4 regions of the Paenibacillus nitricinens genome follow, and region 1 is predicted to be linked to each of the others. Evidence: riboswitches for the same ligand, from Rfam matches in the RefSeq annotation. Region 1 holds a riboswitch; each other region holds the start of a gene.
The links. A riboswitch is a leader RNA that binds a small molecule or an ion and turns the genes downstream of it on or off. The one in region 1 is predicted to bind cyclic di-GMP.
Positions count from the first base shown of each region.

Region 1 (7,820 bases):
TCCAAAGAGAGCAACTCCAGTAATAACATTGTATTCACTCATCTTATTATTGAGCATGACGCACACCGGGTTACTGCTGGTGGTGAAGAAGTGAGTCTGACACCGAAAGAATACGAACTGCTGCATTATTTGGCGATTTCACCGGATAAAGTGTTCTCTCGTGAAGAACTGCTTAAAGATGTTTGGAATTATGAGTTTTTCGGAGATTTGCGTACAGTCGATACCCATGTTAAGCGTCTTCGTGAAAAACTGAATAAGGTTTCACCGGAATCCGCGGCGATGATTACAACTGTATGGGGTGTAGGTTATAAACTTGAGGTACCTAAATAAGTGAACTTCTGGAGAAGTCTTGTCGGCAAGCTGTGGGTCACGATCATCTGCCTGGTCGCTGTCGTGCTGATTACACTCGGGTTGTTTCTACTTCCCTATATCGACAGCAACTTTGCTAATTCCGGCGATATCAAACGTTTATTTATGTATACGTGCATGATCGGATTTTCCTTGACGACATTCTTCGCATTGTTCTTGTTCACCAAGATCACTCAACCGATGCAACGTGTCATCGAGGCTGCAAACAACATTCGACGTGGTGAATACGGAACAAGGCTGACGCTTGTCACAAGCGATGAAATTGGCCAATTGGCAACTTCCTTTAACCATATGGCTGAGGAGTTGGAAGAGAATATTCGCAGTCTGCACCATGAAAAGGGTCATCTATCCAGTGTATTGCGTAGCATGAGTGATGCTGTAATCACCTTTGATACCCTAGGCCAGATTATTCTGACCAATCCGCATGGTCAATCGCTACTTGAGAGCTGGAGCGATTTAGAGTGGGAACAAGAGAGCGACATTGAACCTCATACGGAAACGGCTGAGAGTAATGTTCCACCTCCCCTGCGTCCTTTATTTTTGAGCACGTTGAAGCAAGGCGGCGATGAGCGCTCGAATGTACATGTCCGGCAGGGCGTGTGGTCAGTGCATATGGCACCTTTATACTCTGAAGGAAGCATTCGTGGGGTGGTTGCTGTTCTGCGTGATGTGACTGAAGAGGTACGGCTCGAGAAAATGCGCCGTGACTTCGTGGCAAATGTTTCTCATGAGATTCGGACTCCGTTATCGATGATGCAAGGTTATAGTGAGGCTTTACTTGACGGTATGGCTTCTTCACCAGAGGAAAGCAGTGAACTGATTCAGGTCATTCATGATGAATCACTCCGTATGGGACGTCTTGTAAAGGATCTGCTCGACCTTGCGCGAATGGAAGCTGGACATACGGATATGTTGAAGGCAGAAGTAGATGTGAACGAACTGCTGGAACGAGTGTATCGCAAATTTTCCGTACGTGCGAAAGAGCGTGATATTCATCTGCAGCTAAATAAAGACAGCGATGTTCTTGTTCTTAAAGCGGCGGATGAAGATAAGCTTGAGCAGGTCTTAACCAATTTGCTCGATAATGCTTTTCGTCATACGCAGGGTGGCAAGAAGATCACAGTTCATACAGGAACTTGTGTCTTAGAAGGGCGTCGCTATTTTGAAATTAAAATTCAGGATGAAGGCGTCGGCATTCCGCAGGAAGATCTGCCGTATATATTTGATCGTTTCTACAAAGCCGATAAGGCACGTGTACGGGGAGAATCAGGTGGAACGGGACTTGGGCTTGCGATTGTTAAAAATATTGTTGAGTCGCATCACGGAACCATTTCAGCTTCCAGTAAGTTGGGCGAAAGTACAACCTTTACCCTAAGACTTCCTGTCGAAAAACAGTAATTCCAAACACAATGTGTGATAGCGCCTCTGACAGCAGAGGTGCTTTTTGTTGAAACAAACACATTAATCTTGTTCATCGTGGAACATATCTCATTGTTTATGCTTGGGAGGCCAGCAAATGATTTTATCTTTAGACCAAGGGACTACTAGTTCACGAGCCATAGTGTTCGATAAGGACGCTAGAATCGTCTCACAAGGGCAATACGAGGTTAAACAATCTTTCCCACACCCTGGCTGGGTGGAACATGACCCAGAGCAAATTTGGGCGTCACAGCTTGCAGCTGCAAGAGATGCGATTACTCGGGGCGGGATAACACCTCAGGAAATATCTTCTATTGGAATTACAAATCAGAGGGAAACGGCCCTAATCTGGGATAGAGCAACGGGTAAGCCGATTTATCCTGCGATTGTGTGGCAGGACAGACGTACTGCAGAGCTGTGTGAAGAGATCAAGAATAAGGGATTAGAGGGACTCATTGCTAGCAAGACTGGACTCGTTGTGGATGCTTATTTTTCTGCAACTAAATTCTCCTGGATTCTTGATCATGTGGACGGCGCACGAGAGCGGGGAAATAATGGCGAGCTACTAGCTGGGACCGTAGACAGCTGGCTAATCTGGAAGCTTACTGGTGGAGCTGTACATGCTACTGATGTAACTAATGCTTCGCGTACAATGCTATATAATCTACATAAGCGCTGCTGGGACGAAGAGCTGATGGAAGAGCTTGGTGTACCCCGCTCCATCCTGCCGGAAGTGAGAATGTCCGGTAGTGAATTTGGAGCAGCAGATGCGCATTGGTTCGGGGCAGAAATACCTATTCACTCTGTATTGGGAGATCAGCAGGCTGCTTTGTTTGGACATACTTGTCTTGAACCCGGAAGTGCCAAAAACACATATGGAACTGGATGCTTTATTCTAATGAATACAGGTACAGAAGCTGTAGTCTCCAGTCATGGATTGTTGACCACTGTAGCTTGGGGAATGGGGGATGAACTCTACTATGCACTCGAGGGCAGTGTGTTTGTAGCCGGAGCGGCTGTACAATGGCTTCAGGAGGGGCTAGGCCTCATAGCGGAGCCAGCAGGCTCAGAAGACAAAGCGCGGGAAGTGGAGGACAGCGAAGGGGTTGTGGTCGTTCCTGCTTTTACTGGACTAGGTGCACCTTATTGGGATATGTACGCACGTGGAGCAGTCTTCGGTCTGACAAGAGGGACGACCTCGGCACATTTGGTACGAGCAACGTTAGAGTCGCTAGCATTTCAGTCTAGAGATGTAATTGGGGCGATGGAAAAAGACGCAGGCATGCCATTGACCGGACTTCGTGTAGATGGGGGAGCTGTTCGTAATGATTTGCTGATGCAGTTCCAGTCTGATATCCTCGGGAGTGAAGTGACTCGAACTACATATGCGGAGACGACTGCGCTGGGGGCAGCACTTCTGGCTGGATTAACCTCAGGAGTCTGGACAAGAGAACAACTAGAAAGCTTTAACAAAGCTGAGAGGGTTTTTTCACCTGAAATGGGTATAGATGAGCGTGAACGACGTTACAACGCCTGGAAAGACGCTGTAGCGCGTACCATGGGTTGGGAAAAACATGAAAGATATCAGTAATCAGGGAGATGCATATGTCCATGGTTAACGGAACAGAATCTGATCTACCGAGTGGACTTTCAAAGCCTGCACTTCGGGCACTCCATGAGATGGGACCAAAAGGGCTTGATGAAATAAGGTGTGCGCTAACTGAAAAGGGGTTATTCTTTGCTAGCGAGTCCTAAAGACCAGATCAACATAAAAAGCGGCAAGCTAAGGTTAATCCTTGGCCTGCCGCTTTTTATGTTGTAACGCTTGATATTCAATAACAAATGTTACGTTTTTCCATCCAGCGCCCACTGTCCAGGACAGAACTTTATCTCCACGTTCGATCTTTCCTATAGTAATCTATCTTCTTAAATCACAATAATAAAGACGAAATGTGTATATTTATGTCGAATTATTATTTATTGGATCTCTTCTATGGTTTCAAGAAGAATATTAAAGGCTGTGATGATTCTAGGTGCCCCTATAGCGGGTACTAAGTGTAGTAGAATCCCTTTGAGCTGTTCTACAGTAACTCCTACACGAAGAGCCATAACATAATGAACTCCTAATTGATCGAACTGGCCCATTGCAATTAGAGCAGAAATAACAGAGACTTCCTTCCAGTCAGCTTCAATGGTATTGCGTTGAAAAATATCTCCATACGCATTACCCATGATGAATTCTGCCAAGTCAGGGAAATGTTCCTTAATCGGAGCTAGTGCTTTAGCGCCATAGTCTCCTGAGAGATTCGTGAAGTGGTTCAGACCACTGTTAACATTATCTTTCATAGTGAGCCTCCTAATTTAGGTTCAAAGTACGGTGTGCAGTCGGAGGGACTTCATCACGGTCTGTTAATAATTCAATAACTGCAACACGGTTAAGAGCAACGGCGTCCTTAATTGCAGTCGAGAATTGTTCCGCAGTCTCACACTTGTAGCCTGTCGCTCCTAGAGACTCGGCAAATTTCACAACGTCCATTGGGACTTCGTATATCGTTCCATCAATACGGCCAGTAGTTTTTTCCATCCCTTTAAGCGCCATATCGAGTTGCTTATTATTTACTACGATAAAGATGACAGGGATATCTTTGCAGACGGCGGTGTTTATTTCTGTACCTAGCATCATAAAACAGCCATCACCTGTAATACAGAAGACAGTTTCTTCAGGAGCTGCAACCTTTGCACCAATAGCCATACCGATAGAATTACCCATGCAAGCAAAATAAGCATCAAATACAAAACTGCCTGGTTTCTTAACCTTGTACCATTTAGCAGCATTGAATCCATGACTGCCGTCATCAACAAATACTGTATTATTGTCAGGAATCAGATCACTCATCGTGCTCATAATAGACGCAAGGGAAAGATTCTTCAGACTGGGAAGCTCTTCTGAATAATCTACATAAGGGATAGCTTCACGTTTAGTAATATGATTAGGATCAATATGATTTAGGTAGCACACTAGGTTATCACGTAGATCACCAGTGACTGGTATCGTTTTGGAGAACAAGATTTTTCCAACAAAGGTCGGATCAATATCAAATTGAATTAATGTTGTCGGGTGATTCTCCCGTTTTAGGTTACAGACGGTCATATCACTTAATCGTGATCCTAGAACTATAAATAGATCACTTTTATTCAACAGGTCATCCCCGTGGGTGCAACCTCCAACACCAATAGGACCATGATAGAGTGGGTGATCCCAAACCATAGCCCCTTTACCACCAGGTGATGTTACTACTGGTATATTAAAAGTTTCAGCGAGCTGAATAAGCTGGCTATGCGCCCCAGATCGATTGACCCCTTTACCTGCAATAATCAAAGGATTCTTTGAGGCATTGATAGCATCAACTACTCTGTCGATATTCGCTAGACTTACTAGAGATTCGCGTTCGGGAATTACAATATTGCACTCTTCCAATCCTTCTGTCTGTACATCAAACGGCACACAAAGATGAACAGGCCCACGTTGGTTAAGAGCAATTGAAATCGCATGATTAAAAATAGTACTAAAGTGATCACCGCGTTCAATAAGTTTACTGAACAAGGTGGCAGGTCTGAACATCTCCGCTAAATCAGCTAAGTAAGAGGAAGAGTCCTGACATTGGGGGATTCCAAGCTCTTTAATAGATTGGTGGCCCGTAATAAACAGCACTGGCAAGTTGTTGGCTTTCGCATGTGCTGCTGCTGTAAGCAGGTTAGTTCCGCCTGGACCAGAAGTACCAAATGCTACGCCTAGATTACCAGTTTTCAGCGCGTATCCAGCTGCTGCGAATCCGGAGCTGGATTCATGTCTCCCTGGAATAAATTCAATACCATAGTCTACCATCTTAAGAACTACGGGACAAATCGATTTACCAATGATCCCAAAAGAATGGGTCACTCCGAGGTTACGTAGTGCTTCCGCCATATAATCTGCGACTGTCTTCAAAAGATACACCTCACAAGTTGATTAATATTTATTATGTTATTGATCTTTCGAAGTGATCTGATTGATCAATAAACTCAAAAATAGAAAACCTGTGCTCCGAAAAAGGGCACAGGTTGGTGGCGTAAATCGCCGTAAAGACTGAACAATAGTTCAGCCGTCCCGGGTCCTTAGCAACCTGGCAATCATGGCCTCAGAGTAAAAATGAGGCTGTAGATCCATGGTTTTGCGTCATCCTCTTTCGAAGATTTTGCCTATATTAATTTAAAATTTATAAGAATAATTTTCCTTTACAATATATTCCTTGGGATCATCCTTTGTCAATATATTATCGCAAATTAACTCGAATTTTGACGAAAGTCTTGTCAAACCTATGAAATAATAGAAAATAAACCGTCCCCTAAGACAAACTTAGAGGACGGTTTATGGCTTGGTTTATTCGTTATGCAAGTTGTTTAAAACTTGAAGATATGGATCGTTTTCTGTAGATTAAATACGGCCTGTGTCATTTTCTCAGTTTCTTCTGCGACGGACTGCAGGGCATTAATTTGTTCATTCATTGCAGCCGATACTTCTTCGGTGCCAGCAGCAGTTTCCTGAGTGATTGCAGATATATTTTCTATTGCACCTGAGATTTTCAAGGCACTTTCCAGCATAAGATCACTTTCAGAAGAGAAGGAAGAGATCTGCTCGGTAATATACTGCACACTTTGTACAATTTGAGCAAAGATATGAGCAGATTGAGTGATCATCTCATTCTGTACCTGTACGACTTCTTCGTTGATAGCGATATTGTCAATCGCTTGTTTAATATCAGTTTCAATGCTCCGAACTAAACCAAAGACTTCCTTTGTTGAAGCCGTTGATTCCTCGGCAAGCTTACGGACCTCCTGTGCGACTACTGCAAATCCTCGACCATGTTCTCCGGCACGTGCTGCTTCGATGGAGGCATTCAGCGATAACAGGTTAGTCTGTTCAGCGATCTCAGTGATGGTCTTTGTGATCATCGTTATTCCGCGAGCATTATGAGACAAGGCCTCGATAGTATCCGCTACTTTTTGAGTAGCCTGGATGTTTTTGCGCATGCCTTCAGCTTGAGTATCTACGGATTGGCGCCCTTGTTCAACTAGTTCTAATGTATGTATTGAACGTCTGTTCATTTCTTTCGTTGAGTTCGTATAATTGGAGACTTTATTCTCAATATCTTTAATAGATTCTGTCATTTCAGCGATATCCGTAGATATTTCATTTGCCCCAAGAGCTAGCTCATTTGACGAAGAGGCTACCTGTGCCATGACAATTTTTAAGTTCTGATTCTTATCTTCGATTCCACGGCTTGCATCCATAACCTGGCGCGTGATCTGCGATGCTTCTGTCAAAATCTTCTTGAGCTTGTCAATCATAGTATTAAAGGAACGACTTACGTCCCCCATAGACCCGTTCTCGTCAGCTCTACTAGTAAAATCCCCTTTAGAAATACTATGAGATACATTCGCGATGTCATCAAAAGAAGATGTAAGCGTTCTCTCGATAAAGCGGGCCACGGGTAAAGTTAAAGCAGCAAGAACAACGATTAGAACAATACCCAAAATAATGTTGCCTAAGATCATAAAAGTAACTAAAACAGGAATGGCAAATAGTGCGGCAATGAGATAACATCCGGCAACAATTCTTTGTTTTAACGGAAGTTTATGCATCCAGTTCATTGGTATAATGTCCTCCTTATTAATATTATGTATTGGTGTTATTATATGGGATTTAAAGGTGATTGGTCTATAGTAAGAACTGACATAAATCTTCTTTTAGGAGCAGTTCTTTAGATTTCGTGTCAAAAATCCTCATAAATAGCGGAAATTTTTGTGATAGCAGACTTTACCATCTCTAAAAGTTCTTGTGGTGAAAGTACAATAACTGAGGGACTAAAAGAAAGGATTATCCGGCAGGCAGACTCGATCGTATTAAATTCGGCATCTACGTTCACCCACTCTGCATTGCTGGTTGGCTCTATCAATTGGACAGAGACGAATCTTTCTCGCTGTAATTCTTT
Region 1 covers NZ_CP183948.1:4,631,356-4,639,175, reverse strand. The annotation lists gene ACN6KS_RS20670 (response regulator transcription factor) at 1-330, shown strand, start outside; gene ACN6KS_RS20665 (ATP-binding protein) at 331-1,767, shown strand; gene glpK (glycerol kinase GlpK) at 1,886-3,379, shown strand; gene ACN6KS_RS20655 (carboxymuconolactone decarboxylase family protein) at 3,766-4,134, opposite strand; gene ACN6KS_RS20650 (thiamine pyrophosphate-binding protein) at 4,145-5,785, opposite strand; cyclic di-GMP riboswitch class I at 5,943-6,038, opposite strand; gene ACN6KS_RS20645 (methyl-accepting chemotaxis protein) at 6,229-7,479, opposite strand; gene ACN6KS_RS20640 (helix-turn-helix transcriptional regulator) at 7,602-7,820, opposite strand, start outside.

Region 2 (7,820 bases), 2.9 Mb from region 1:
TCATCTACCCCACCTTCGGCGGCTGGCTCCCTTGCGGGTTACCCCACCGACTTCGGGTGTTGTAAACTCTCGTGGTGTGACGGGCGGTGTGTACAAGACCCGGGAACGTATTCACCGCGGCATGCTGATCCGCGATTACTAGCAATTCCGACTTCATGCAGGCGAGTTGCAGCCTGCAATCCGAACTGAGACCGGCTTTGATGGGATTGGCTTCACCTCGCGGTTTCGCTTCCCGTTGTACCGGCCATTGTAGTACGTGTGTAGCCCAGGTCATAAGGGGCATGATGATTTGACGTCATCCCCACCTTCCTCCGGTTTGTCACCGGCAGTCACTCTAGAGTGCCCAACATTACTTGCTGGCAACTAAAGTTAAGGGTTGCGCTCGTTGCGGGACTTAACCCAACATCTCACGACACGAGCTGACGACAACCATGCACCACCTGTCTCCTCTGTCCCGAAGGCCGCCACTATCTCTAGTGGATTCAGAGGGATGTCAAGACCTGGTAAGGTTCTTCGCGTTGCTTCGAATTAAACCACATACTCCACTGCTTGTGCGGGTCCCCGTCAATTCCTTTGAGTTTCAGTCTTGCGACCGTACTCCCCAGGCGGAGTGCTTACTGTGTTAACTTCGGCACCAAGGGTATCGAAACCCCTAACACCTAGCACTCATCGTTTACGGCGTGGACTACCAGGGTATCTAATCCTGTTTGCTCCCCACGCTTTCGCGCCTCAGCGTCAGTTACAGCCCAGAAAGTCGCCTTCGCCACTGGTGTTCCTCCACATATCTACGCATTTCACCGCTACACGTGGAATTCCACTTTCCTCTTCTGTACTCAAGTCACCCAGTTTCCAGTGCGACCTCAGGTTGAGCCCAAGGTTTAAACACCAGACTTAAATGACCGCCTGCGCGCGCTTTACGCCCAATAATTCCGGACAACGCTTGCCCCCTACGTATTACCGCGGCTGCTGGCACGTAGTTAGCCGGGGCTTTCTTCTCAGGTACCGTCACTCCGGTAGCAGTTACTCTACCGGACGTTCTTCCCTGGCAACAGAGCTTTACGATCCGAAAACCTTCATCACTCACGCGGCGTTGCTCCGTCAGACTTTCGTCCATTGCGGAAGATTCCCTACTGCTGCCTCCCGTAGGAGTCTGGGCCGTGTCTCAGTCCCAGTGTGGCCGTTCACCCTCTCAGGTCGGCTACGCATCGTCGCCTTGGTGGGCCGTTACCCCACCAACTAGCTAATGCGCCGCAGGCCCATCCCTCAGTGACAGATTGCTCCGTCTTTCATTCTTTCTTCAGGAGAAAAAAGAAATTATCCGGTATTAGCTACCGTTTCCGGTAGTTATCCCAGTCTAAGGGGCAGGTTGCCTACGTGTTACTCACCCGTCCGCCGCTAAGTTACTTTGAAAGCAAGCTTTCAAAGTAACTCCGCTCGACTTGCATGTATTAGGCACGCCGCCAGCGTTCGTCCTGAGCCAGGATCAAACTCTCCAATTAGTATTGAAAAGAGCGATATGCTCATTTTGAAACATCTGACGAGAAAATTAATTCTCACGATGAAATTTCAAAAGCGTAAAATACGCTGTGAAACTCATCAGTTTTGGATATCACTTTCGTGATTTCCTACTCACTCGTTGTTCAGTTTTCAAAGATCAAGTTCTCGTTGGCGCCGTTTAATGTCTCAGCAGCAACTCTTATAATATATCATGTTGTTCTCAGTAATGCAAGCTTTATTTTTCGAAAGCCGTTTATATCACTCTCTCAAACATTGCCTGTACGCTTTCCAACAACGCTTAACTATAATAACCTATCTATTCATAGAAAAGCAACCCCTAATAGAAAAATAAACAACTAGCTTAATAATTAAGCTAGTTGTTTATTTAATAGAGTTATGATTCTAACGATGCAAATTAATAGTATTTTGCTGCAGTATACTTACTTGAAGCCTTAATAAAATCTGCATTCTTCTTACTCTTCGCTGCCGATGCATCTACCGTAGTATCAATAGTAACCCATTTCCCATCCATCAGTACTTCATTCCATGCATGATATTGGGTAACGTAGCTAGTATTCCCCATCACCAACTTAGCAGGCACATCTACACTACGCAGCATTGCGGCAAAAAGAGAAGCATAGTCATAGCAGATTCCTTTTTTAGTATTCAAAGTGTTGTTAATGTTCGGAATATAATCTGTTGTTACGTTATTAGCAAGAGAATAATCGTATTGTACATTAGCAACTACATAGTTATAGATTGCCTTAACTTTTTCTTCATCTGTTGTTTTGCCTTTGGTAAGCTCTTTTGCCTTAAGGATCGCTTTATCAGAAGAACTCCATTTCACATTCTGTACGGAGCCCAAATATACGGAATTCGAGTCACTCATGGTTACATCTACTACTTCGGAATATAACGATTTGTATTTATTTCCGGTGGTGTTCTCAAGAACAGAAACCTTATAAGTACCATTACCTTGTTGTAAAGGGAAGTCCTCCGCTTGTCCAGAAGCATATAAGTTATATGTATAGCTGCTGTTGTCTTTAGTGATCATGAGTTTGATTCTTTTATCTTTCGGAATATCATAGTTAATCCCAATAACACCTTGAGCCACTTTTGATGTAATCAACCAGCTCGCATCTACACTTGCGGCTTGAGCTGTGCTTACCGGAACCGCAGTAATTAGTACGAACAGCGCCACCATCATAAAATAAACCTTTTTCACGGATAAAACCCCTTTCGGTAGCTGGCTGCCATCCTTTCGGGAAGGCCCTTTAGCTTTGCGTCCCTACCTTTCGATAGGTTTGCCGTTATCGTATAAGCTCTATCTGTTCTAATTTCACTAGACAAATTAACAGAATCAGTCCTAGTAGAAATATGAATCTAAGATTCTTATATATTTTATAAAAACAAAAAAAGCCTCTTCATTCGGTAACTGGCTGCCATCCTTTCGGGAAGGCCCTTTAGCTTTGCGTCCCTACCTTTCGATAGGTTTGCCGTTTATCGTGTTTAGCTTTTATAGTCTTATACTACCATATTTATCCTCGTAAACAAGAACAAAATTGCTAGATTTACTATTATTTTATAGTTATTTCTCTGTATTTGAGTTCTCTTGTTATTTCTCGTCAACGATTAGGAAAGCTTGGCATGAACAATCAAACGATGTGTAGGATCTACTAGTGGGTCACACGTAATTAGGGTAAGAATTTTATCTTTGTTATTCCCGTCTAGAACAGATACATCACTAGGAAGTACAACAGAAATATCATAAACCTCGTAATTATAAGTCTGATCGCTAGTTTTTACCGTAATCGTATCCCCAATCACAACCTCATTCAATCGGTTAAACAATCTGCCCGTAGTTCTAGCTCTATGCGCAGCTATTGCAGCGTTCCCTATTTCTCCTAATGGAGTTGTTTCTTTCATATGGGCCGCAGCATGCTTCATATTCGCTTTAGTAGCCCCTTCTAATACAGGCAGCTTCAGATCGATCTTATCGATCTCAATTAATGCGATGACTTTGCCACCCACTTCAATTTCCGGTTCCGGCTTTTCTGTTTCTTGCGGCTGTGCTTGTGCATCTAGAACGGATTCCTCCGCTAGTAGCTGAGTGACCTCGGCATATCTGCTCTTCAGATCAGGTGGTGGAGTGCTTTCAGTGGTGCTGAGTTCAGCTGATTCTAATAGCTTATCCTGCTGCCAGTCGTTATACCATTCGTTAGCTTTTGGATAGAGCATGATAAGGATCCCAGCCAGTATGAGCACGTACGAGAATTTACGCATGATTGTCACCTCCGTGTATTGATTCTCTTGATTTTAGAATACCCATTTACGACTTCCGAAGAAATTAATGATCACCGTAACAAAGGTTACTAATACCTTGGAGATCAACACTTGAATGCCTAACTTGTCAGTCAACAGATGCATTAATAGCAGCGATATCCCTAAGACCACCAGATTCAGCATGATAAACTTCAACAACTGTACCTTATCAAAACCTTCTTTTTTGCCACGATCGCGATCCCGAAAGGTTACTTTTTTATTCAAAATAAAGCTATTCGCTGTCCCTGCACTATAAGAAATCACCTGTGCCAATGCATATACCATCCCAAGTGAGTTCAGTAATGTGAAGATTACGAAATCAATGAGGGTATTTACCAGACCTACAGCATTAAATTTGAGAAACTGTATGAAAGCAGTCCGCAAGTTCTTATCTGACATCATTATAATCCTTCCGGCGATCCACTTCTTCTTCGTTACGATATCCTATGGTCTCACTGACAATATACAATGGTCTATCCTTAGACTCGTCATAAATCCGTCCAATATACTCACCGATTACACCTAGCAGCATCAGAACGATACCGTTAAAGAGCAAATTGACGCCTACAATGGAAGCCCAACCCGGAACCGTCCATGAGGTGAAAAAGATTCTTTGAAACAATACGAAGAATAAATAGAGAAAGCTGGAGAAGGAAAGAAAGAATCCGACATACGTAGCAATCTTAAGTGGCTTATGCGAAAAAGAAGTGATCCCATCCAGCGCAAAGCGAATCATTTTCTTAAGAGGATACTTAGTTTCTCCTGCAAATCGTTCTTCCCGCTCATATTCCACCATCGTCTGCTTGAAGCCGACCCAGCTCACTAAACCTCTGACATACCGATTTTTTTCCTTGAGACCCCGCAAGACATCACATACCTTACGATCAATAAGACGGAAGTCACCTGTGTCCGTAGGAATGTCTACACTTGTCATGCTGCTGAGCAACCGATAAAAGATCTTAGCCGTTACTTTTTTGAACATCGTTTCTCCACGGCGCTTCAGCCGCTTCGCGTACACAACGTCATAGCCCTCTTTCCACTTCTCGATCATTTGCAAAATGACCTCCGGTGGATCTTGAAGGTCAGCGTCAATAACAACAACCGCTTGACCTTCGGCATAGTCCATGCCAGCTGTAATTGCTACCTGATGTCCGAAATTACGCGAGAAGTCAATTAGCTTGACGCATTCATCCCGATCACTGATCTCCCGAATCATCTGGGCCGAACGATCACGACTTCCGTCATTAACGAAGACTAGCTCATAAGTATCGCCGCATTCGTCCATTACTTTTTTCAAACGTTCATAAGTAACGCTAATTACTTGCTCCTCATTGAACATGGGTACAATTACACTATATCTGGCTTTCACCTTTATTCCTCCTAAAAGCTTTATGGAGCGTTACAACTTTCTATTCCTCATAATAACGCTGTAAGCATAAACTTATTGTTATAGATATTTTGAAAAAATCTTAGAAAACCCAAGATGGGAACCAACGCAGCATATCCTTCACATAATCTCCGCTTACCTGCATCCCTGATAGGACTGGGTAGAAGGCGACAAAGAGCAGTAAAGCAACAGCCACATAGATATAACTAACATAACGAGCCTCAGGATACTTACTATCTAACAACTTCATTATATATACAATACCAAGAATCATAAAAGGCACCATAGCAAAATAATGGTAGATAAAGGTTTCCCTTGGGACAAGCATCCACGGAACATATTGTGAGAAAAATGCGATCCAGATCATATAAAGGTTCTTATCCTTGCGTTTCAGTGTAATCCACAGCGTTGCCAGCATTGCGAATATACCCGTCCACCAGATAAGCGGATTCCCCATAGTCACTATACTGCTGACCTGACCTTGCGGCAATCCTTCACTGCCACTGAAGAACCAGACGGGTCTCTTCATAAACGGCCATTGCCACCAGGAGGACGCAAAAGGATGTGTAGCTACAAGCTGACTGTGATAGTTGTACATGTTCTTTTGAGAATCAATCAAGCCTTTTATAGTAAAGCCCTCTGCGGAAGCAGATAAACCCGGAACAAAAGATAAACTATAAATAATGACCGGTATGATTACGAAGAATGCAATACAGCTAGCTAGTGTAATAATGGTATTCTTCCAGAATGAATTTACGGCTTCGCGACAAGTGCCTAGCAGTTCCTTGTCTTTGATCTTCCCTTCCGCGAGCAACCGTCCCGATGCTTGGTATTCTCTGTAGCGCTCGAAGAGCGAAATCGCTAGCATAATGGCCAGCCCAGCTCCTCCGTACAGTACAATCCATTTGGAGGCTACACCAATTCCGAAAAATAGACCGGACCAGAATAACGGAATTAGCGTTTTTCTTAAGGGCTGCCTGAAGAAATTCATAGTGTAATATCGCTGCATGAAATAAAACATTAACATGATGAAGAATACTCCGTATACATCGATCGTAGAAATTCTTGTTTGTGTGAAATGCATAAAATCCAGTGCGAACAATCCAGCTGCAAGTGCTGCATATTTGCTCTTTTTAAAGAGACGTAGTGCCATTACATAAATGAGAGGCAGCATGGCAATCCCGAACAATGTTCCGATAATACGCCAGCCGAAAGGATTGACTCCGAACAGTTCCATCCCTACTGCGATCAATAGCTTGCCTAGTGGTGGATGAGTGTTCTCATAAGGCACAATCCCGTGTGTATATTCATAAGCTGTCCGTGCATGGTAGATCTCGTCAAAATAAGTGCTATTCATAAAGTTAGAATATTCTGGGATGAGTGACTGCTCGTCAAAAAGATTGGCAGGTTCTCCTCTTTTTGCGGCTGCATTAGCATCCGGTGTAACACCGGCTATAGGAAGAGGTACTCTTTCGCCTCCCTGCTCATAGAAGGCCATTTCATTTAAAGTGAACCCTGGAGATGTGACTGTAAACTTCACGTATCTTGCTGCAACGTTCAAAGGTTGGCTTTTCCAGATGAAGACATTCCCAACATCCTCGCTCACATCCAGCGGATTGCTCCAAACATCAGGAGATTCACTGAACTCAAGCTTAAACTTACCGGTACCTACACCACCGAATATATTCACTCGTTCCAATTGTTTAGTCTGTCCTAGATCTACATAGAAGCTTTCACCGCTGGCAGCTGGCTCCCACAAGGTCTCTGGAGATTTAGTAGAACCTAAATTATATAAAGCAATTGCCGCGTAAACGGCAGTAATGGCAAGAATACATATCCAATCTATACGCTTAAACTTCATCGCTTAAGTCTCCCTCCCTTCTGGTGCGGTCTTATTTGCTCGACGACTTTAAGGTCTTCCTCATATTTTTCTTCAGGTGTTGGTGGTGCTGGAAGAGGTTTTACTCCTCCACGAACATACACGTCGTAACCGATGTAGAGCATGTATAGCATTAATGACAGGTTAGTGATAGAAGTGACCAAAACGATTCCATCTGCACCTGGATTTACACCTGCATTCAGATGGGTCAACGTATAAGCTACATTGATATACTGCGTTAAGCTGAATCCAAGGAATAAGGATAAAAACCTACGATCCCGACTCGCTATATAAGTGAACATGCATAAAATAATAGCAGGGAACATATAGCGTTCATGCATTTTGGTTCCTAGCACAAAGACCACTACAATGAGCACCATACCGATAAAGTAGGATTTGGATAAATCCAAGCGATCTTTTTTGAAGGAATAAAACGCTGCTACGGCTACTGCCACTAAAATAAATATGAAGCCCCATACACGATAAGTAATGCCCAGCCAGGTTAAGTCAAGGGATGACCACATGGGGTCAGTCAGTGCATACAAATTAAATGCATTCACAGAAGAATAGGGATAGGAAGATAAGGTACTCTTATACAGATTAATAAGCCCAACTAAACCACCGTTATTCCAGAAAAATGGTGCAGCAAGCAATCCGAATATACCTAATCCATACAAAGCTCCTAATCCAAGCTGCTTCCAAGCACGGTGATGATAAAAAGCAAACATCAATACC
Region 2 covers NZ_CP183948.1:736,052-743,871, reverse strand. The annotation lists rRNA gene ACN6KS_RS03350 (16S ribosomal RNA) at 1-1,499, opposite strand, end outside; gene ACN6KS_RS03345 (transglutaminase-like domain-containing protein) at 1,913-2,722, opposite strand; cyclic di-GMP riboswitch class I at 2,736-2,816, opposite strand; cyclic di-GMP riboswitch class I at 2,925-3,005, opposite strand; gene ACN6KS_RS03340 (class D sortase) at 3,130-3,780, opposite strand; gene ACN6KS_RS03335 (GtrA family protein) at 3,814-4,221, opposite strand; gene ACN6KS_RS03330 (glycosyltransferase family 2 protein) at 4,208-5,188, opposite strand; gene ACN6KS_RS03325 (phospholipid carrier-dependent glycosyltransferase) at 5,289-7,067, opposite strand; gene ACN6KS_RS03320 (glycosyltransferase 87 family protein) at 7,064-7,820, opposite strand, start outside.
Region 2: it holds a riboswitch for cyclic di-GMP, as region 1 does, so the genes downstream of both, ACN6KS_RS03345 (transglutaminase-like domain-containing protein) here and ACN6KS_RS20650 (thiamine pyrophosphate-binding protein) in region 1, are expected to answer to the same signal.

Region 3 (7,820 bases), 2.0 Mb from region 1:
ACTCTATCTAATACTTTCGCTTGCGCTAACTCAAACACAACTTCATTCGTGAAGCTGTCGTCATTGTTTTTATTGGTTTCCCAGTGTGTATTCGGTTGGTCATCGAGCATGTATTCCGGTTTCGTACCTGGGTAGCTTCCGCCGTTCACCGTTACTTTTGATACGTTTGAGTTGGGCATTCTATAAGCTTCGCTATAGGCATTTTCATATGCTGTACCATAGCCTTTTAGCTTCGAAACCTTAGCCGCTGTTGCCTCTATTTGATGATTCTCCAGAAGTACTTTTGCATTCTCTATATCTGCTTGAAACTGCGCGTACAGTGGATGTGTCTGCACTTCTTGTTCTAAAGCCGTTAATTTCTCCATCGTATTAAATGCTGCGCTAACTTGACTCAAGCTGTCATCTGTGAATAAATTTTTCATTTTAGCGGATACGGCATCTTCTTTGTAAAAAGAAAACTCAGCCGCACTCGCCCAATCTTGGTTAGCTTTTTTGAAGACAAATTTAAGTCTCTTAAAGGTTGCCCTGTCAAACTGCACCTCTACTACGTCACCTGCTCCGCCTTTATATTCTCCAGAGGATACTAGCGTATAGTCGCCTGCATCCGTTGTTGAGCCATAAATATCAAATTCCTGGGCAAACCCCTTACCCTTTGCGCTGGATTGTCTTGCAGCATATACGATTCTATTTAATTCAGTGGACTCATTGAATACAAAGACAACCTCATTCGTAAACGTTGAACTATTCGGTTTGCCCGTTTCCCAATGCGTACTCATATCGCCATCAATAGCCTTAGCTATAGGTGAACCTGAGTAGTTACCACCGTTATTGGTAATGGATTTAATATTCGCAGGATTCATTCTAAAAACATCATTATAAGCGCCTAGGATAGCCTTGCCGTACAGATCAAACGGAATAACTGACGCATTGCTTATTAGGTCAGCCTTGCTTTGTACTACAGTGTTCACTACAGTTACCTTGCTTACATCACTTGCTAAAGCATAACCTGCCTCACTCGAAAAGCTAGCTAACATGGCTGCCGATGTAGCGATTGCAATCATTTTTTTCATCTTTTCTACCCCCCAGATGTAATATTAATCTCTTCAATGCCTAAAAATGGGCACAAAAAAAACTACCCCGAAAGAGTAGCTTGATTGCAGCTAAAGTTGCATAAAAATTAAGACTTAATTTTTATTAAACCTTAAAAACAAAAAGCGTTATACACTCTTTGGCAGCTGGCTGACAATAGTCGTGATAACCTTAGTCCCTATAGCTTTGCGTCCCTACATTTCCATAGGTTTGCCTATGAAGTTTCGATTACATTACAAAGGTTAACATAACTATGCATCTTATTGCATGATTATTTGGTATGAAATTGATATTTGATCGACATAGGTAATTGCAATCAATTTCCTCTAACTGATCGATATTATTTATCAACTGTCCCAGACGAAGAGTGATACTTTAGGACTGGAGGAGCGTTCAACCTCCAAATAGTCGCCGAAACCAATTCCACACATCACCTGTGATCGGAATTAACCCAAAGCCATGCTCGCCAACCGCGATTAGACCATATGCCCATTGTCCAATAGCTACGGCTCCCCCAGCAATCCGTCCTATGGCTACCGCTCCAAATGCCGTATCCCCTATGGCGACAGCACCCAACGCTTTTTCGGCTATCGCGATCGCTCCTACAGCCACTCCTGCAATAGCAATCGCCCCAGCTGCGAAGCCAAGCCAGCTAAGTGCTATCGCTCCAAGTGCTAACCACATTCCTAGTGATATTGCACCCACGGATAGAACCCCTACGCTTATCGCACCTATGGAAATCAAGCCTACAGCTATATCTCCAATAGCAATTAATCCAACAGCTGTCTTCACACGAGGTCTGCTGCCATAACCCTGACCAGAGTAGCGACCTAAATTGCTGCGAATACTTACCACTGGAAATGAGGGAGAAGGCCACTGATAATCAATCTCTCGCCCTTCCCAGCCCCTGGAATCTGCCCAACGTGTGATGTATTTATGCCATTCCATATTCATCCGACCCCCTTCTCAATTACCTAAATTGTACAGCCCCGGGGCTCACCTGTAATCAGACTCTGACCTGAATTCATCTCATCCTCTAGACGGAGATCTACTCATTAGGATCACTGTTTGGGAATAGGGTCAGGTTTTCCAAATAAATATCCCTGAAACAACTGATAACCACTCTGCTTAAGCCATTCAAAGTCCTCTCTAAATTCCACTCCTTCTGCTAAGGGAACGGATTGGATTTCTAATGCCTTTTCTAAAAACTGTTCTGCTACTTTCTGTTTGTTCGGATCACTAGACACACCCTGAACATATTTCATATCCAGCTTCATGTAATGGGGTTTAAGTGCCAATAACATCTCGATTGTGCTGAAGCCTTCGCCAACATCATCTAGAGCGTATTCAAATCCCCGATCCTTGTAATATGTCAAAATAGCTTTCAAATGAGCAAGGTCATCCACTTTCTCCGTCTCAACAACTTCAAAGACAAAAAGAGAGGGATCTACGCCTAATTGATTGGCCAATTCAACTGTTGATCTTAGGCAGAACTCTGGAGCGTAGATCGACGTTGGGATAAAATTAATAAACGTTTTTTTATTTAAGGGTGCAGCACATTTTACAGCAGTCATTCTACATAACCGGTCTAAAGCATATAAACGGCCACGATTGCGTGCCGCCGTAAAGATCTCATTAGGATAGATAAGGGCTCCATCTTCTTTTTTAAATCTGGATAAGACCTCGTATGCAAAAATCTCTTCCTTTGCATTCACGATTGGCTGGAAGTGACAAATCACTAACCCCTTAGTGATAACCTCATCAATCCACTCCATATCAAGTACAGTGGGCATCTCGGATAGAGGTCTCCATGTTTGGTCATCTATACGGAATTCAATCTGCTTCGACGCCATATGATCATTACAGAAATCCAGAAAATCCCGCGCCCCAGCCTCTTTAATCGTAATCACATTTTCTTCTACCTTATGTATCGTATTGCTTCTACTCAAATGATGAATAACCTCAGGTAACATCCTTAGATTAAGCTCGCCATGAGCCTTAATTTCAAAATTCAGCTCTCTTACTACACAATGATTACAAGCCACATTCATAACCCCTTTCATCTTCGATTCTCTTAAAAAGCTCCCAGAACTACTATTCTCAATCAAAATCCGTTTACTCCAGTAAGTACGACAGGTCTAACACGGTTAACTGTTGATGTTGAATCTCAATAATCTTTTGCTCTTGCAGATCTTTAAGCACAAGGGTAGCCGTCTCCCTGAGCGTTCCGATTATATCCGCGAACTGCTGATGGGTCAGCCGGAGATTAATCCTCATCTCGCCTTGCTCCTCTATCCCGAATATTTGGTATAGTCTTCTTAGAGTAAAAATTGCACGCGCTCTCGCAGCATGAAATTTCATTTCGGGTAATAACCGATTCGATAAAAATAAACGATCCATTTGCAGCAGCATCAATTGTTCCTTAACTAACGGGTAGTGTATCGTTCATCGCCACCGCTGATATCACTCTTGCATTGGAGGGATGGATCACATCCAGATCGCCAAAGAAATCCTCTTTTCCAAAAAGAAGCTTCCATCTCATTATTCCTTTCTAAAACACGCCATAGTTTTGTATGCCAACATACAGATAATAAATCATTATCCTGTTATATTCTATCGTAACGATTGCCCATACCAATAACAAAGGAGAACCTTCTATGAGATATAATTTTGACGGAAAAGGACTTACAGAAACGCCAGAGATCGTGTTTGAGAGCAATCCTCTACTAGAACTGAGCATGTACAACAACCATATTAAAGAGATTCCCGATCAACTCTTCCTTCATGATGAATTAGAGGTACTAAATTATGCGGGTAATGACATCGAACGGTTATCCGAGAACATCGGTCGTTTAGTTCACTTAAGAATGCTTGATTTAGGCCATAATCGACTCAAGGTATTGCCGGAGAGTATTGGAGAACTACGGGGGTTGGATTCTTTTCTATACCTAAGTAATAATCAGTTCGAGCAGCTGCCGGAGCAGCTTTGTAATCTCCAGAAACTCAAGTATCTGAATGTAACAGATAATAATCTCAAGCAACTGCCTACTCTTTTAGGCGCAATGAGCAGTCTAATTGAATTGCGGCTATATTACAATCAGCTAGAAAGTCTGCCAGATTCAATCACACAAATAAAAGGGCTAAGAGAGATCCATCTGTATGGTAATCAACTGGTCTTGTTACCCGAGCATTTGGGTGCTATAGAAGAACTTCGGATACTTGATTTAAATGATAATCGAATCACTGAACTACCTTCATCCATCGGTAAACTAAGCAAGTTAAGAAAACTGAACCTTCGAAAAAATAAACTGAATCAGCTGCCTGAGCAAATAGGTCAATTAAGCAGCCTTGTTGAGCTTGACCTAAGAGATAATAACCTGCAAGAAATTCCGAAATCCCTTTTACAACTAGAACGATTAGAGAAACTGGATCTCAGATGGAATCACAGCTTGAAGGAAACAGACATTTTAGAGCAATTAGAGCAAAGAGGATGTATCGTTTATAAATAACAAAAAAGCCCCCTGTTAAAGAAGCTTTTCATTCAAATCTATGAAGTGGGTAACGCGGTTTCTCCCCTGTTCTTTAGAGGCATAGAGCGCTTGATCAGCTTTTTGCAGCAGGGTGTTTTCTGAATCGGCTGGAATAAATGTAGCTACACCAATGCTCACCGTTATCCGGCCCATTTCCCAAGTTGAATACGCGATAGACTGCCGTAAATTCTCAGCTATAGTCCTTGACTCCGAGATGTCTGTATTAGGTAAAAGAAGTATGAATTCCTCACCGCCATATCTAGCCGCAATATCCTCTTTACGAGATTGCAGTTTCAAGATACTCGCCATTTTCTCCAGCACATAGTCACCTGTCTGATGCCCATAGGTGTCGTTCACTTTTTTAAAATGATCAATATCTATAATACACAGCGAAAATGCTGTTTGAACTTGGCCGTACCCTACAATTTGCTCTTCCAGCTTCTCTTGAAGAAACCTTCTATTCTTCAGCCCAGTCAGCTTATCTGTATTAGATAACTCTACTAAAACGGCATTCATCTCCAGCAGCTCGGCTTGTTTCTGTTCAATTTCTAAATGAATTCGCTTGAGCTCGGCAAGCGCCTGATCCTTTTCCCAATAAGCCACTTCTATTTGCTTCTTGGCAGACCGAAGCTCCAGCTCATAGTCAATACGTTTTCCCATCTGTACCAGGATACAATCAATGACCTCTACACCTTCACACTCGAGCCTTCTGCCATTCAATAAATAGGGAACCGCTTTACCATCACTATCTTTCAGATTTATAAATAACTCTTCCACCTGTCCATTAAGATTAATAAAAGGATAGAAGTATGAATGAAAAATAAGCTTGTTTGCCGTAGACATGATAGATTCAAAATGCTTATGCACCAAATCAACCTGTTTATACCCCATACGGTCCAAAAACGTCTGATTTACATCCTTGATTATTCCTTCATGGGTAATAGAAACATAGCCACAAGGCGCATATCTTAATCGGTCATCCATGATCTAAATATCCTTTCAACACAGCATAATCTCATCTAGCTTACGTAAGATATTCATTAATTAAAGTGATGGTCTCCTCAGGATGGCTAATGTGTGGGTAATGCCCTTTAGCCTCCATTAAACGGAAGGTACTATTATTCAAGTGTTTATGTAGATATTCTCCAGCCGCTATAGGTACGATACTGTCATCCGAGCATTGTAGAATAAGTGTAGGGATTGTAGCCTTAGGTAGATCTTCCCTATGATCTGAAAAGAACGTAACTTCTGCAAATTCCCTTGCAATAACAGGATCTGCCGAGATAAAGCTGCGCTCCAGCTCTTTCGTTAACACCGGGTCAGGGTTGTTCATAGCAAGAGGTGCCATAAAGCTAGCCCAGCCAGCGAAATTCATCTCCATCATCTCCAGAAGCTCAGTAATATCACTTTTCTCGAAGCCTCCGAAATAAGTATTCCCCTCATTTAAATAACATGAAGAAGGACCTATCATAATCATTTTATCAAAATAATCCGGCCGCTCAATCGAAGCCAGCATCCCGATCATAGAGCTAATCGAATGACCTATAAAAATAATATCTTTGAGTTCCAACGTTTCGATGACATCCAATACATCCTGTACATAGCCGTGGAGCGTATGATATTTATCTGTTGTATATGCACTTAAATCAGAGTTACCTGAGCCTACATAATCAAATAGAACGATTCGATATTTCTTCTCAAAAGAGGGCGTAATAAACTGCCACATGCTCTGGTCACACCCAAATCCATGTGCAAAAACAATGGTTCGTTCTCCTTCTCCAATCACTTTCACGTGATTCCGCGCCCTAACATCGTTCATTTCATATAACTCCCTTTATAGTTAGCATTCTCTCTATTTTGAAGGGTTGGCCTGGAAATATCAAGCGCATAAAAAACTCCGCTAGAGTAATCTCTAGCGGAGTTTTTATGCTATCTAATTTTAGAATGCAGAAGTCCATCCCGCATCGGCAGCGAGGACTGCTCCGTTTACAAAACTGGAGTCATCGGAAGCCAGGAACAACGCAACTTGTGCGATTTCTTCGGGTGAACCCACCCGAGGAATTACAGCCTGTGTAAGTTGAGTACGGCTCATGCCGAACTCATTAATATTTTTCATAGAAGCACTAATGTTAGTGGCAGTAGCTCCTGGTGCGATGGCATTACAACGAATGCCTTTGTTGGCATACATAAAAGCTGTATTTTTTGTCAAGCCTACTACTGCATGTTTGGAGGCAGTATAAGTTGCTCCAGCATGAGCACCACTTACGCCACCTGTAGAAGCGGTATTCACAATAACGCCCTTTCCTTTTTCGAGGAAAATAGGTAGCGCTTTACGTGTGGACCGCATTACACTTTTGGTATTGATGTCAAAGATAAGATCCCATCTCTCATCATTAATATCACCAACTGGCTCAAATCCATCCATAATACCCGCATTATTCACTAGTATATCTAGCGTTCCATATTCATTTACTGCGGTATCAATCATGTTATTGATATCTTCGACTAGAGCAACATTTACTTTTAACGCCTTAGCTACTCCACCATTACTAACGATTCCTGCTGCGACTTGTTCCGCACCTTCCAAGTTAAGATCAGCTACTATTACTTTAGCACCTTCTTTAGCGTACAACTCTGCGATAGATTTCCCCATACCCGATGCTGCTCCGGTAACAACTGCAACTCTGTCTTGAAGTTTCATGTTGGAAGTCTCCTTTACGTTTATCTATAATGTAAGTATTAATATATAAAATCTCTAAAACGATTAAAATTTATTCTACTTAAGTTTAATCATCTGCAATTTAACTATCAATATACAAACGGGACACCAAATGTTCATAAATAAATATAAAGCAGGATTGTGTTGAAATAGGGTTAGAAAATAGACAGTTAGGTGGTCTTCTGTTGCTTAAAAATCGAAGAACAAGTAAATCGAGGAAAGAACTAAAAAATGCATTGATATTACTCATGGAAAAAAAGAATTTCCGCACCATTACGATAACCGATATTGTTACCCTAGCCGATTTAAACCGTGGAACCTTCTATAAGCATTATCAAACCAAAGAAGAACTTCTGAATGAGTTAATTGATGATGTGCTGGAGGATTTAATTAAGGCTTATAAAGATCCCTATCTCCATACCGATAAATTTATGGTGAGTGAGCTTACTACCTCTAGCATCAAAATTTTTGAGCATGTCGTT
Region 3 covers NZ_CP183948.1:6,630,474-6,638,293, forward strand. The annotation lists gene ACN6KS_RS29490 (NPCBM/NEW2 domain-containing protein) at 1-1,070, opposite strand, end outside; cyclic di-GMP riboswitch class I at 1,228-1,314, opposite strand; gene ACN6KS_RS29495 (hypothetical protein) at 1,483-2,037, opposite strand; gene ACN6KS_RS29500 (EAL domain-containing protein) at 2,151-3,152, opposite strand; gene ACN6KS_RS29505 (helix-turn-helix domain-containing protein) at 3,205-3,501, opposite strand; gene ACN6KS_RS29510 (leucine-rich repeat domain-containing protein) at 3,747-4,598, shown strand; gene ACN6KS_RS29515 (sensor domain-containing diguanylate cyclase) at 4,614-5,603, opposite strand; gene ACN6KS_RS29520 (alpha/beta fold hydrolase) at 5,644-6,438, opposite strand; gene ACN6KS_RS29525 (SDR family oxidoreductase) at 6,559-7,320, opposite strand; gene ACN6KS_RS29530 (TetR/AcrR family transcriptional regulator) at 7,524-7,820, shown strand, end outside.
Region 3: it holds a riboswitch for cyclic di-GMP, as region 1 does, so the genes downstream of both, ACN6KS_RS29490 (NPCBM/NEW2 domain-containing protein) here and ACN6KS_RS20650 (thiamine pyrophosphate-binding protein) in region 1, are expected to answer to the same signal.

Region 4 (7,820 bases), 2.7 Mb from region 1:
CTTTTCCGAAATATTCCACAATTAATCTAGTCTAAGTCACATTCGGATCTGAAACGCCCCCTCTGGAGACTTGTTCCCCTCCTAAGCAAAACCATCCTTATCTTGGAATTCATTATTATATTTGCCTTTTAAACAATACTGTGTTATATTTATATCGTATTTGTTTTTCGATATATTGTATATCCCCATCAAGAAGATGTCAGGCCGACTATTTTACACTTCGGCAATTTGGACACAGAGGCTTCATGTTTTCTTGCAGAAACTTTCCTTTTTATGAGATTAAATTCGAAATATAGCATTCCGATTCACACTGGCGCGGTCAATGGAGCCGCAAGGGCAAAAGAGAGGTAGGGCTTTTGTCGTATTGGAAGGATTATTCTCGCCACACGGCTGCTGGAAATAACAAGGAATTAAGACACCCGTTACTCACGAACGGCGGGGGATGAATATAACGAAAAAGCATGGCTGTACGAACCTTACACAAGGACACATGCCATGTGTGGAAAAATATAGGCGCCCGATAACCGCTACCAAGCGGATATCGGGCGCTGTCTACGTTCAGGGCCACTAATTTACATATTGATTCACAAAAGCTGTTACTACATTTATGTAACCCGTTTTATCCGTATCATAAGCTAATCCATGCCCCGCTTGCGGCACTACGAACTTCTCTTTTGGACTCTGACATGCCTCATATAATTCATTCATCATACTATATGGTACAAAATTATCAGCATCCCCATGAATAAAAAGAATCGGCACCTTCGCCTTACGCACCTGTTTCAAGGCAGACGCTTCACTAAAACCATACCCTGCTTTCAAACGAGTAATTAGACTTGCACTTTGGATAAAAGGGAAGCTTGGCAAGTGATACATACGCCTTAGTTGGTAAGCTAATTGTGCTTTAACTGAGCTGTAAGCGCAGTCCGAGACAATAGCTTTGACCTGCGGTGGGAGATTTTCACCTGAGGTCATTAGCACTGTAGCACCGCCCATAGAAACCCCATGAAGCACAACTTGAGCACTGAGCCCAGTCTTTTCTATTATATATTTAATCCAGTGTAAATAATCCTTGCGCTCATGCCATCCAAAGCCAATATAATTTCCAGCGCTTTCCCCATGTCCCCTGGCATCGGGAATCAGGATATTAAAGCCCAGTCTCTCGTAATAGATTTTGGCGTACGCCCCCATATCCTTCCCTTTTCCAGAATAACCGTGGGCTAGAATCGCCGTACGACCTTCAGCACGATCCGAAAGGAGCAAATACCCTCTTAGTTGTAGCCCGTCCTCAGATGTAATCTCCACATTCTCAAAGCTCTGACTGGAGATCCAATCCTTCCCCTCACCCCAAGAAGCCCCGGCAACCGGGGGATCAACCTTCAAGTCACGATTAGTACTCAGGAATTCCTTCGGTGCTCGTTTAATAGCAATGCCATAAAAGAAAAAGCCAGCATAGATCAGAGCTCCAATGACGATGACAGCACTAATGAAGAACCATACCAATTCGTCTTCCCCGTCCTTTCCTTATGTTCGTTGTAAATCAGTATAACATCTACTTAGAATGCGCCAAAATATAACAATCATGACAAAATAGAGCCGCCATCGGAATATGTCCCGAAAGCGGCTCTTCTATTCTTCACGGCTTAGCTTGCGTTCACGCTATAATCACCGTTTATTATTTCTTGTTCGAGAATCTATTTCTCATTAGCAGTCCGATAAGAGCAAAACCTAGACCTGCTGCATAATAAGGAACTGGACTTGATTCTCCCGTTTTTGGCAGTTCATCCACAGGTGGATTACCTAGCGGAATTGTATCATCCACTACTGCAATATCCTCTGGTGACGGCGTTTCCGTTGCCACCGGTCCTAGTGGGATTTCATCGTCGTCAACAAGGACTTCTGTATTGCTCGACGGGGTTGGTGTGGGTACTGGTGCTGGCGTCGATGAAGCTACAGGACCCAGCGGCACAGGGTCATCATTAACAACAATAGTGCCAATTACAAATGATGGTGTTGGTGTCGGAAACACCGGAGGCTCCGGCGTTGGCGTTGGTGTCACTTCCGACGACGATGTCGGTGTTGGTGTTGCCTCTGGCGACGATGTCGGTGTTGGCGTTACCTCTGACGACGGCGTCGGTGTTGGCGTTGCTTCCGGCGACGGAGTCGGCGTTGCTGTTGCCTCTGGCGACGGTGTCGGTGTTGGCGTTGCTGTTGCCTCTGGCGTTGGCGTCGGCGTTGGTGTTGGCGTTACTTCCGGCGTTGGTGACGGCGTCACGCTCGGCGTTGGCGTTACTTCCGGCGTTGGTGACGGCGTCACGCTCGGCGTTGGCGTTACTTCCGGCGTTGGTGACGGCGTCACGCTCGGCGTTGGCGTTACTTCCGGCGTTGGTGACGGTGTCACGCTCGGCGTTGGTGTTACTTCCGGCGTTGGTGACGGTGTCACGCTCGGTGTTGGTGTTACTTCCGGCGTTGGTGACGGCGTCACGCTCGGTGTTGGTGTGTGCGTTGGTTTTGGTGTGTGTGTTGGCTTTGGTGTCGGTGTTGGCTTTGGTGTTGGTGTGTGTGTTGGCTTTGGTGTCGGTGTTGGCTTTGGTGTGTGTGTTGGCTTTGGCGTCGGTGTTGGCTTTGGTGTGTGTGTTGGCTTTGGCGTCGGTGTTGGCTTTGGTGTGTGTGTTGGCTTTGGCGTCGGTGTTGGCGTCACGCAAGGCGTTGGCGTTGGGGCCACAGTCGGCGTTGGCGTCGGGGCCACGGTCGGCGTTGGCGTCGGGGCCACGGTCGGTGTTGGTGTCGGGGCCACGGTCGGCGTTGGCGTCGGGGCCACGGTCGGTGTTGGTGCTACGGTTGGCGTTGGCGTCGGTGTTGGTGTCACGGTCGGCGTCGGTGTCGGTGCAACGGTCGGCGTTGGTGTCACTGTTGGTGTCGGCGTCACTGTTGGCGTCGGCGTAGGAGGCGACTCTACCCCTTCATATGGATACCAATGCATCTGCACACCACCAGCAAATCCTTTCGCAATCAATGTCCCATGCAGTTCTCCGGAATTATAAGTTACTTTTGCAAGCGGAGCTAGAATAGTTCCTTCTATTGTTAAACTTCCAATGTTTACAGTGCTAGCTTCATAAAAATTAAATAATACCTTGTTAGGGCTGCCTCCCCAAATTTGAAAGCTTGGAATTTCAACTGAACTTCCGCTAACGTTAACGATAACTGTGGCGTTATTTGCAATATTAAACTGTAAGCCATTAGCACCAACGAAATCAGCAGCACTTAGATTAAGAACGTTAAATGATTCCGGAGCATCAATTGTTATTTTCCCATATTCCTTTTTGAAAGTTCCGACTGTAGCAAGTGAAGAGAATTCATTAGAACGTCCAATAAGATATTGCTCTTCATAATCAAAATCAATAGGTGTCCCTTTTCTCGCTGGTTCTTTAAGATCTACACCGTTTCTGATAAAAACACCACCATGAACGGATGCTCCATGAACAGTCCCATTAGTAAAAGTGATGTCATTGCCAGCAATAAGGACATCTCCACCTGGATTATCCTTGGATACGCCGTAATTCTGCAAAGTAATATTACCTTTGGCCGCCAGGCGCCCGTGAACCTGATCATTAGATTGATTGAAGTCACCAAGGATAAAAGTATTAAAATTTCCTGCAATGCCTAACACAGGTGTAGGAATATACGGAAGCACAGGCCCTGCCGCACTGACCAAATAACCACCTCCAGAAAGCCCACTACCCACCATCAAAATCCCCGCTATTACTAATGAGAGCAACGGTTTCATTCTTCTTTTCAAAATGCGCACCTCCTAAAACTATGATTTATAATTAAACAGAATAATTACCAGAACTCTAAAGAACCTAATAACAAAAAAAGACCGCCAAAAAAGAAGTAGAATTCCCTTCTCATGGCAGTCGGACGGTCATAGTGTCTTTTAGACACTTTAGACTCCTGAACTTTGCGTCCCACCCTTTCAGGCGGTTTGCTATTATCATGATTATATATGTATAGCCTTTGCAAATTAGAACTAGTAGCTTAAGCATCCTATTAAATAATGGTCTATGACTTTTAATACTTTGGAACTAACAATAGTTTAGCGCTCCATCCCCACAATTGTCAATCAATTCCTTTTGATATTTACACGCGTAAGCAAGCACAAAAAAAGCGCCAAAAGGCGCTTCACACAAAGGTTTTCCTTCAATTTTAAAGTAACTTTATCCAACCTAATATCGATATCCATAATGGAATACTTAGAATCAGACCAAATACCATTCCACGGGCGAGACTTTCTTCCTCTTTCATCCAAATTCTCCCTTTATATAAGTCTGAAGCATTAATTTTTATTATTACAATTTTAATATATTTTATTCTTTCTAATTTAGTTGTGAATTTAATCACATTGTACTAGCTGTTTAGAAATACCATTGATTATTTTTGGAATATCGGGGTAGAATACGAATATACGTTCCCATTAGGGGTGATGAGATTCATGCATAGAGCTGAAAGCAGGGACAATATGCTGGTGAAATCTTATTTATTGCTTCCGATGATTTTATCAGCTTTCGAACGGGACTCCGCCATTCTATCTGCACATTTACGAACACCCGCCCCCTATCTGGAGGTTCTTGAAACAGCCGCAGCAGTTGCTACAACAGATTTAAGAGATGTTCGTTCAGAGATGAGAAAACGGGGAATCAAGGTTTATGAGCAGAACAGACTTAATGCAGGGATCGAAGCCAAATTTATATGTCGTGGATACCATGAACGAATGCTGCTATTAAACGACATTGTCGCTGCCCAAGCTGCAATTCATATGCGCAGATATCTCGGTCTGGATATTTCATCTTTTAAGAGCTATGAAGAGCAGTATCAGATTAAGTAAAGCCGCGTAGAGGCTGTCCCCCTTCCCCCCCATTTCCATTAGCGAACAAAAAAATAGGCCTTACCATGGGAGTTGGCAAGACCTGAGAGATTTATACCACAAAACACTGGGGGGTGTTTGGTGTCTTCAATATAAACCTTGAACCTGAAAATAAGATGATGCTCACATGAAAATTACATTAAAAACATCAATTCGTCGCTTAGACTATCCGCTTGACACTTTTGATTTCCAACCAAAGTAGCCCGCTTCGCCGACAGAAAAACCGACCGATGGATAGTTAGCCACGAGTGCTTTGAACTAATTGTTTTAAAATGATATAGTGGGTTCGTTGCTCGCAGGATGACTTGATAGCTGGTTGTAAAACATAATAAAGTCGAGACCTGAGTACGGAGAAGCAATAGGCGTTTGCCTTTTCGTTATATTTTCTGAAGGAGGGTAATAGCCCATGAGTGATGAAATCTGTATACCACCTGGCATTCATCAGAAGGACACTAGCTTCGGCTACACCTTGTCTATCATTAGTGGTAAATATAAAATGACTATTCTCTACTATCTCTCTGAAAACAAGATCGTGCGATTCAATGAACTGCAACGAGGTATCGGTACAATACCTTTTAAGACGTTAAGTGTTATGTTGAAAGAACTGGAAGCGGACTGTCTCGTCAGGCGCGAGGAATTCCCCCAGATTCCCCCTAAAGTTGAGTATTCCTTGACTGAGAAGGGCCAATCGCTTATTCCGGTGCTGGATATGATGTGCACTTGGGGAGAGAAAAATTCCGTTCCAGCCGCGCAAGAGATAACAGTACCGTTTACGATTTAGCGACGACTTATGACAAAAGCAGCATTTCCATTAATGAAAATGCTGCTTTTTGTTTCAATTCTAATTACATATTATCGATAAATTCAACATAGCCTTGCGAACTGATGTCCAATTTTTTAAAATAATCCGTACTTCCTACCGTCTCAGATTCCGTACCATAAATGGCATAGAAGGAACGATAATCAGCGTTGCAGTAAACAAAAGTCGTGTCAAAGGGAGATAAAATACGGTCAAGCCCGTAGCCGAGTTTACCATCTTCACTGAAGTCTTTTTCACTTCCTCCGGCAGTTACAGCTAATGCGATTTTACGATTTCTTAATTTATCACTCTTCGAGCCATATGCCCATCCGTAAGTAAATACTTCGTCCAGCCACTTTTTAAGCTGAGGCGGACTACTAAACCAGTAGACAGGGAATTGTAAGACGAGCTTATCATGCGCTTCAATTAGTTGTTGTTCCTTTTCCACGTTGATTTTTTCATCGGGATAGGCTTTGTACAGCTCATGTACCGTATATTTGTCTGGATATTTATGGAGTTCTTCGATCCAGCGTTTATTAACAACGGATGTTTCGATGTTTGGGTGCGTAACGACAACAAGTGTTTTCAATGGTGTATCCTCCATGTTTGAATCAGATTTAGGACTTGAGTTATACCTCCCATCACGCCATCGCGTAAGTATGCACTTTTAGTTCACGTACTTACCTAAAGGTAAGCACAGCAACCTGTCTGCACGTATATTGACGTACAGTCTTCGGGGCGATTCTCATCTTCGGTATACACCCAAATATCACACAAGAGAGACTGGGTCATTCCTCCATCAATGTTACACTGGATACTTATTCACATGTTCTCCCCAGCTTACAAGAAGCAGCCCTTCGAGGGATCGGCGACTCCATTCTTGAAACGTGCAAAGAGGTCGGGATTACGACTGATCCCTCACTTTACTTGAGTAAAGGTTAGAAGGATGTTAGAAGATAGGTGATTTCAAGACAAACGGCGCGGTTCGGGGATCCCCGAAAACCGCGCCGTTATTCCATTCTTAGAGATGCTGGTGAAGGAAATTGAACCCCTGGGCTACACCAGATTAAGGCTGATATAGCTCTGTGGAAGCACATCCTCAAGCTTCCAAGCAAAACATCCTTCTCATTTTATAGCAAGATAGTCTTAGAAATAATTACAAGGAGGATAAACAGTACCAAGATTGCACCGGTAGATGTAAAGGCTCCTCCGATACCGCCACCATATCCGACACCACCAAAGCCAGCAATATTTTCGCTCATTTTAAATTTCCTCCTTTGTATTTAAGTTCATCTTAGCTTATGAAATCCACACTATAGTGCTTGGGTAAATAGGTAATTAGATATCTATCCATTTAAAGCCCCGACCGTAGGCAAAGGTTAGAAGAATGTTAGAAAATAGATGATTTTAAGACAAATGGCACGGTCCCGAAATCCCGGAAGCCGTGCCATGCGCAATTCTTAGATATGCTGGTGAAGGGAATTGAACCCCCGGCCTACGCATTACGAGTGCGTTAATTCCACGTTATAACTTCGGATGCCTTACGCAGCCTATAACGGACATTCATACGATGACCTACGTTTTCTACAAAGTCCTACGTACAGCCTATTATAGCGCAGTTTGTCCACGATTAAAAGCGATTATGTAAACGCAAAAAAAAAGGCGCAGCCCCTACGGAGTCACTCCCGTAAGAACTGCGCCTTTTAAATCGTTAATCCTCCGTCTTATCTCCGCTTCCCCTCGCACCGTCCGCAATTCCCTCCGCCAGCATATACGCAACGCACGCACCGACCGCACCAATGACGCCAGTTACGTGCAACACCGTATTATCTCCCGCACCGCTCGCCGTAAGTACCGAAGTAGCCAGCGCAGCCAATAACGCCCAAAACTTCCGTGAGGATAATTTACGCAAGATATCGTTTTTGCTCATCGTATTATTTCGCCTCCTTTACGAATAGCCCTGCGCGATCTAACAGCGTCACGAACCGGTAGAAATCGTAGCTACCGTCCGCCGTCGTATCGACGAAACCGGCTGACTTCGCGTTGACACACGCCTGTGTTGCCCATACCGGAATTGCGCTCATCTTCGTTTTACTT
Region 4 covers NZ_CP183948.1:569,471-577,290, reverse strand. The annotation lists gene ACN6KS_RS02590 (alpha/beta hydrolase) at 568-1,503, opposite strand; gene ACN6KS_RS02585 (choice-of-anchor A family protein) at 1,676-3,799, opposite strand; cyclic di-GMP riboswitch class I at 3,910-4,000, opposite strand; gene ACN6KS_RS02580 (hypothetical protein) at 4,493-4,885, shown strand; gene ACN6KS_RS02575 (winged helix-turn-helix transcriptional regulator) at 5,331-5,705, shown strand; gene ACN6KS_RS02570 (NAD(P)H-dependent oxidoreductase) at 5,770-6,312, opposite strand; gene ACN6KS_RS02565 (YjcZ family sporulation protein) at 6,854-6,985, opposite strand; gene ACN6KS_RS02560 (hypothetical protein) at 7,435-7,653, opposite strand; gene ACN6KS_RS02555 (M15 family metallopeptidase) at 7,658-7,820, opposite strand, start outside.
Region 4: it holds a riboswitch for cyclic di-GMP, as region 1 does, so the genes downstream of both, ACN6KS_RS02585 (choice-of-anchor A family protein) here and ACN6KS_RS20650 (thiamine pyrophosphate-binding protein) in region 1, are expected to answer to the same signal.